DNA from 3 places in the Ruminococcus sp. RTP21484sp1_RTP21281st1_A8_RTP21281_210402 genome. Region 1 is predicted to be linked to each of the others. Evidence: riboswitches for the same ligand, from Rfam matches in the RefSeq annotation. Region 1 holds a riboswitch; each other region holds the start of a gene.
What was found. Region 1 has a riboswitch for cyclic di-GMP ahead of AB5170_RS10925 (hypothetical protein). Riboswitches for the same ligand answer to the same signal wherever they lie in the genome.
Positions count from the first base shown of each region.

Region 1 (2,271 bases):
TACGGAATTTTTTGATTTTGTTTCTTTCTTGGATGAAAATGAAAAGGCAGAGGTAGAAGTTACAGTAAACGAACCATTTCAGAAGGCTGTTATCCGTCCTGCAGCTGCACAGATACCGTTCGAAGAAGAGGGGAACAAAATCAGTATAAGCCTTCCTGCCGGAAAGAGAATTACTCTTGAACTGGACGATAAACTGGAGTCACCACTTTATGTTCTTCCTGGAAAATACATACCGAAGCCTGAGAATGCTGAGAGTTCCGTATGTGATCAGTGGTTCCGGAAAAACAGTTCCGGAGGATACAGGAACTTATCCTAAAAGTGCCCTTGTGACGACTGATACAGAGATTGAGAGCCAGAGTATGGTTGATTATCTGTGCAGCTGCGGACATAAAAGGATCGCCTTTATTACTTCCGGAGATGAAGGTCTTGGAAGATGCCATCTCAATGGCTATAAAAGGTCACTGGAAAAAAATGGACTGGAGTATGATGAGAAGCTTATAATTCGTTTAAAACCAGGTAAAAGAATCTATACGATTGAGAATGGTTATAACTGTACCTGTGAGCTTTTGAAATCGGGGGTGGATTTTTCCTGTATTTATGCAATTTCAGATACTCTGGCGGTAGGCGCCTGCAGAGCAATTATTGACAGTGGCAAAAGAGTGCCGGAGGATTATTGTGTGGCAGGAGCTGATGGTCAGGACATTGCGGAATATTATCATCCATCCATCACCACATTGAAATATCCAAGAGTGGAAACTGCCCAGCAGAGCGTCCGTACTCTGTTTGATCTGATCGACCGGAAAAAGGTGGTGAAACGGCAAATACTGTGCGGAACTCTTATAGAGCGGGAGTCTACACGCAAGCTGTAAGGTGTAGCTGTTGCTATCCAGACATCGAAAAGGAATCTGTGAAAATATTTGAGAAGGATTATCATGCGTTACGATCCGCTCAGATATTTTTACAGATTTTTTTGTTTTTGCACTTTTTAGACAGATTTTTGTAAGTTTTAACGAGGGAAATCCGTTGACAAAAGCGACAGCTTGCTTTATTATAAGAAGTGAATAAAAGGCAAACCTGTTGAAAGACAGGGACGCAAAGCCAAGGGTCTAAGGTCTCAGGACTATGACAGCCGGTTGCCGCATTGATATTGATTAGGTAATGTAATATGACAGGAGACGTGGTTCTTCTATTTGTGGCGACCGTTTATTTAATCTGATAAACGGTTTTTTTATTTCCACAAACTGATGGGACTGATAGTTTCCAGATAGCGGCAAGTCAGTTACATTATAGTTCAAGAAAGGTGTGTTATTTATGAAAGGAAAGAAATTAACAGAGTGGCTCGCAAATAAAAAAGTTGTTTCCAGTTGTGCTGCTATAGCATTGGCAGCAGTGATCGGCGGCGTTTCATTATTCTCAGGAACAGGAGAAACACCTGAATTCCCCAGTTACACAGATCCAATCATGGAGGCTTCCATCATAGAAGATGAAACTCCACTGGCTTCCCAGCCGAAGACTACTGTGAAGACTACCTCCAGTACCAAGACAACCAGGAAGACTGTTAAATTAAAAAAGGCTTCCAAGAAGAGCTACACCAAGAAACTGAAAACCAAAACAAAAGTAACCAATAAAACAAATAAATCCGGTAATACAACAGTAGATACCAAGACAACCGTTGTTACCAAAGCAACAGCGAAATACACCAAGAAATCCAAAAAGAAAGTTGTTACATCCAAGATCACAACAACTGTTCAGACAACAACTACACAGCAGGTATCAATTGACAATGAGACCGCTGTAAGCACCACTTCTTCTGGTACTTCCGCTGCCCAGGTAACTGCAGCAGCAAGCTCTTCACAGAACCAGAGCAAACACGAGGAAAATGTAGCAAGTGTTGCAGGCAAGATGGACAATCGTGTAATTGCAGCATATCAGCAGCTGGGATTTAAGCTTGTTGTTGATCCATCCGTCAACTATTCAGGATATTTTGATGCAAGATCAAGATCTATTATAATGAAGCAGATTGATGATTCTGTTTATCATGAGCTGGGTCATTTCCTTGCATTTATCGCAGGAAATGCAGATAAGACAGCAAGCTTCCAGAGCATTTTTGCAGCTGAGAAGGCAAATGTTACAGCTTTTAATAAAGCCTATGTAACACAGAATGCTTCCGAATATTTTGCAGAATCTGTTAAGGATTACATCCTGAACAATGCTTCCCTGAAGAGCAGCAGACAACAGACTTATGCAGCTGTTCAGAATGCACTGAATCAG
Region 1 is NZ_JBCPGE010000019.1:67,405-69,675, forward strand. It holds gene AB5170_RS10920 (LacI family DNA-binding transcriptional regulator) at 177-869, shown strand; cyclic di-GMP riboswitch class I at 1,058-1,141, shown strand; gene AB5170_RS10925 (hypothetical protein) at 1,312-2,271, shown strand, end outside.

Region 2 (2,271 bases), on a different contig from region 1:
TGCGCCCATGAGGAAACAGTCTGCTTTTTCATGAATGACCATATCTGCTGCATCGTCAAGCGAATCACAATCTATAAGCTTCCATTGGGGATAACTGAATGCAATATGCTGTTTTAAGGCATATTTTTCCCTGGGCACAGCTACAGTATACACCTTATTCTCATCAAATTTTTCCTCATCTGTTACCGCCATCAGGCTGTAGGTCCAGGCTGTGTTTGTAAGTGTATATCCGTTTTTTTCTGCAAAATATGGATTCCTGCCAGCATAAAAAATCATGTCAATCTCTCGTTCTTGTAAAGCCTGAAGCATTTCATCATAATCATCATATTCCTGTATATTAAATTCCAGTGTCTGATTTCCCAGACAGTCTTTGGCATAAGAGAAATATTCTGCCAGCATACCGGTAAGTTTTCCAGTCTCTTCGTCCAGAGAAAATACTGCCGCATCATTACTCAGAAATCCGATCCGGATACCATCATGTTCTTCCAACCAGGACTTTTCTCCGCCTGTAAGACTTTGACAATAATCAAGCGTAAAATACTTTTTATACAGATCCGCCTTGAAAAAAGGACTATCCTGATCCAGCTGACGCATAGCCCAGTCCAACTCTGTCTTGATATCGCTGCGCTCTTTATTTATTACAAAATATATGCCGGATTTACCAATCGTGGTAACGGATGATATTCCCTGTTCAGACCAGATGGATTCCTCCAGAGATACAAAACAATCGATTTCATGATTCGCTAATTTCTTTTCGACATCATCATTATTATTCACATTTACATGTTCTGTATGTATGCCATTCTTATTTTCCCATTCTGTCAGCATGATTTCAGGCTCAGTACCCATGAGCACACCTACACGTTTACCGTCCATAGATTTGAAATCAGACGTCCCAATATCCGTATCCGATAAATCAGCATAAAGGATATATTTTTCCTCACCCATGGGTTCATCCGGGAAAAGCATCTTCTGTGCACGTTCATCGGTGTAAGAAATATCGCCCATGATATCAATCTCACCATTTTCAAGCTTATCAAAACAGTTGGACCAGTCACATTTCACATGCTCAAATTTCCATCCGGTATAACCTGCCAGAGCCTGCATGAGCTCGTAGCCATAACCTCGTCTGACACCGTTTTTATCGACATAATTAAAGGTATCCTCAAATGAGCCGACACGGATGGTCTGTGGCTGTTTTTCATCATTATTCGTTTCAGCAGCCTGGCAGTGTACCGATAACATCATCCACATTCCCAGGACCACAAATATACATGCAAATAGTACGGCTGATTTTTTTCTACTTTTATCCATATTTTTTATTTCCTTCATCCGTTTGTGTTTTATGATGTTCCAAACACCAGGTCAAAAACAGCAAGTATTGTTTTTATATCAATCGGTTTTGCAATATGTGCATTCATCCCTGTTGCTGTGTACTGCTGCTGTGTAATTTCCATCATCTCTGCAATGCCCCGGGTGATAAAAACGCTGCCAAACAGGCAGCGCATCTCATTTCATGCAACTGGCTGCCATTTTACAGGCCCTGTAGCTTTGCGTCGCAGACTTTCATCTGTTTTGCCGATTTCCATATTAGAGCATTTAAAATTATACAAAAAAACTGATTTTATTATACTCCCTTGCTCCACTTTACACAAGAAAAACCTCACCGCTTTAACGCTTAAAAATAATTTGAAAACCTGCTAAAAAGTTGTTAACCGAACTTCTTAGCAGGTTTTTATTACTAATCTGTCAGATTATTTTGTAATGTACTGATCAATTCCTCTATAACGATTGGCTTGGATAAGAATCCATTCATACCGCATTCCAACGCTTTCTTTCTGTCCTCGTCAAAAGCATTGGCCGTCATGGCAAGGATGGTGATTCCTGCCAGTGCCGGATCCCTAAGGGCACGGATCTGCTTCGTGGCCTCATATCCGTTCATTACCGGCATCTGCACATCCATCAGCACCAGATCATAACCGCCCGGTTTCGACCTCTTGACCTTCTCTACTGCCTCTGCCCCATTTTCTGCAGTATCCACCAGGAAGCCATATTCATTAAGGATTTCCACCGCAATTTCACTGTTCAGCTCATTGTCTTCCACAAGCAATATACATTTGCCTCTGAAATCTGGGACTGCCGCCGGAAGAACAGGATTCTCCTGCTCAGCCTGATTCTGGCCAATGGCAGTCATCAGGGTATCTCTGATATCAGACATAAACAGAGGTTTCGCACAGAATGCAGTTACCCCTGCAGCCCTGGCTTCCACTT
Region 2 is NZ_JBCPGE010000027.1:4,361-6,631, forward strand. It holds gene AB5170_RS13395 (transporter substrate-binding domain-containing protein) at 1-1,314, opposite strand, end outside; cyclic di-GMP riboswitch class I at 1,515-1,590, opposite strand; gene AB5170_RS13400 (response regulator) at 1,742-2,271, opposite strand, start outside.
Region 2: it holds a riboswitch for cyclic di-GMP, as region 1 does, so the genes downstream of both, AB5170_RS13395 (transporter substrate-binding domain-containing protein) here and AB5170_RS10925 (hypothetical protein) in region 1, are expected to answer to the same signal.

Region 3 (2,271 bases), on a different contig from region 1:
TCAAACTTATAAATATCATTTTCGCTTTTCAGATTTTCCCGGATATTTTCCGGGGCTATCAGAATATCTATAGCTTCCAACGGTTCCAGTGTCTTATACTTTTCAAGAACCTGCATCTGAAAATCATGATAGAAGCCCAGAGGTTTATATATCATCTGTCCATTCAGATTGTAGAATTCATATCTGTCATTTTCCAGATCACAGACAACAAAACGGTCAACCAGACGCACTATGCTCTGAATCAGCTGCTCCATGGAAGCATTATCCGCTGCCATCTGCAGATGCCGTGCGCTCTCTACCTTTGCCTCCGTAATATCCCGCAGAAAAATCATGGCATATTCTGAATCCTCTATCTCGCCACGTATGATCACATTACGGACCCATCGTTCTTCTCCCTTCAGAGTGATTCGGCACTCCAAAGACAATTCGGTTTCCAGACCCTTCAGTTTTTCCGCAATATAGCCACGATCATAAAAAGCGGATACTGCCTTCTTATCTGTTTCCACAACATAGGAATCCACAAAATGCCGGATCAGTTCATCCCATGTATGACTCTGTTCAAAAACAGTCATCAGGGACGGTTCAACCTTAAAGGTATCAAATGTGTTTGCCTCCAGGTTAACATAATATTCGCACAGATCTGTTTTCGTAAAGGCACGGTGGAAAGCAGCTGACTTTTGTGCCTGCATAATTTCTTTTTTTTCCGCATCAATATTAATAAAAATCCCGGCAATCCTGCTGGCAGAACCATCCAGCCGGCGTATTACTTCTGCTGATGCCCGAAACCACTGGTACTGATGATCCTTCATTCTCATACGGTACTCTACCTGGTATTTTACCTGATTCGTCTTATCCGCAATTGCCGCCTGAAGCTGCATCATTACTCTTTCTTTATCCTGTGGATGCAGAAGATCTGACCAGGATTCCAGTTTATTCGGAAAATCCAGAGTATCATGATAGCCAAGCATTTTTCGGAACTCATGGCTCCAGTTTGCATTCACAATCTCACTGTTTTCGTCACAGTCAAAATACCAGAAGCCGGAACGGATAGCCTCATTGATCAGTGCCAGATTTACATGATCCCAGTTGACCTGTACGGACATAATCCAGATCTGTCTGCCTGCTTCATCTGTCGCATCCTCTTTATAAAGCCGTACATTATTCACTGTACCGTCCGCTGTAAGGATCTGCGCTTCCCCGGCTCCGTGGATCTGCAAAAAACGGTCTCGATCCAATATACTTATATCCTTGCCGTAAAAAAATTTCTTCAATGAGCCTTTTGTCTGCTTCATAAAAGAATCGAACGTATGTCCTATACTATGTAGCAGCAGATTACTCACAGACAGAATAGACAGATTTTGGTCATAATATCCGGTCAACATACCTACCCCGCCATTATTTTCCAGTGTTTTCTGTATTGCCTGTGATAAATCCTGTGTTTGTCCAGGTACCGTCTTGTTTAAAGAATATATTTTATCCTCATAATTTTCCTTATATAACATTTTATAAAAACCCTCACTCTGTTTGATGCGTGTTTGAAAAAGGCTTTCTGCAAAATGTGGCGCGCAGATTGTAGGAATGCTTTTTCAACCACGCTCCAGAACATGCTCCGGCAAGTTCTCGTACATATTTTGGCATATAAAAAGGACACCTGACAAACATCCTGCCAGTGTCCCTGCTACATCTTTTTAAACTCACACATCCATATACATATAGTATAAAAGGTATCGGAATCGCTTCCGTTCTCACGTCTTTTCTATATATGGAAACAGCAGCAACCGGCTGACATGGTCAGACTTTCTGACTTTAGCCCCTTCTGGCTTTGCGTCCCTGCCTTTCAGCAAGTTTGCCTTTAAATAAATCCCATTTTTTATCAAAAATAAAATACCATGAAGTTTCCGATGCGTCAATAATATTTTGATAGAAAATCTGTGTTTATGAACCATTCGCAAAGTCGAAGATGTCTCGCACAATCGTTACTCTGTCTTTGTCATATTCCCCGAAGTTCTGAATCATGCAGCAGCCACCACCAACAACTACATATAAACGCATCAGCTCCGGATTGTATTCCCGTTCTCTCAGCTTATGAAAGATTTCTCTTGTGTAATCACTGGCAGCCTTACGGATTGCAGCCAAATACTTTTCTCCGATGTCTGCTGTCCCGGTACGGATCACCTGTTCAATCTATAGAATGTCCAGACGGATGTGGAGTCTAAAAAAACTTCACGCAACTGACCGCCCGATGACCACACCCTTGTTTCTGCTTCGCTG
Region 3 is NZ_JBCPGE010000010.1:32,457-34,727, forward strand. It holds gene AB5170_RS06605 (ATP-binding protein) at 1-1,502, opposite strand, end outside; partial or broken gene AB5170_RS06610 (DUF6783 domain-containing protein) at 1,558-1,692, shown strand; cyclic di-GMP riboswitch class I at 1,771-1,861, opposite strand; gene AB5170_RS06615 (hypothetical protein) at 1,936-2,136, opposite strand; gene AB5170_RS06620 (hypothetical protein) at 2,204-2,271, shown strand, end outside.
Region 3: it holds a riboswitch for cyclic di-GMP, as region 1 does, so the genes downstream of both, AB5170_RS06605 (ATP-binding protein) here and AB5170_RS10925 (hypothetical protein) in region 1, are expected to answer to the same signal.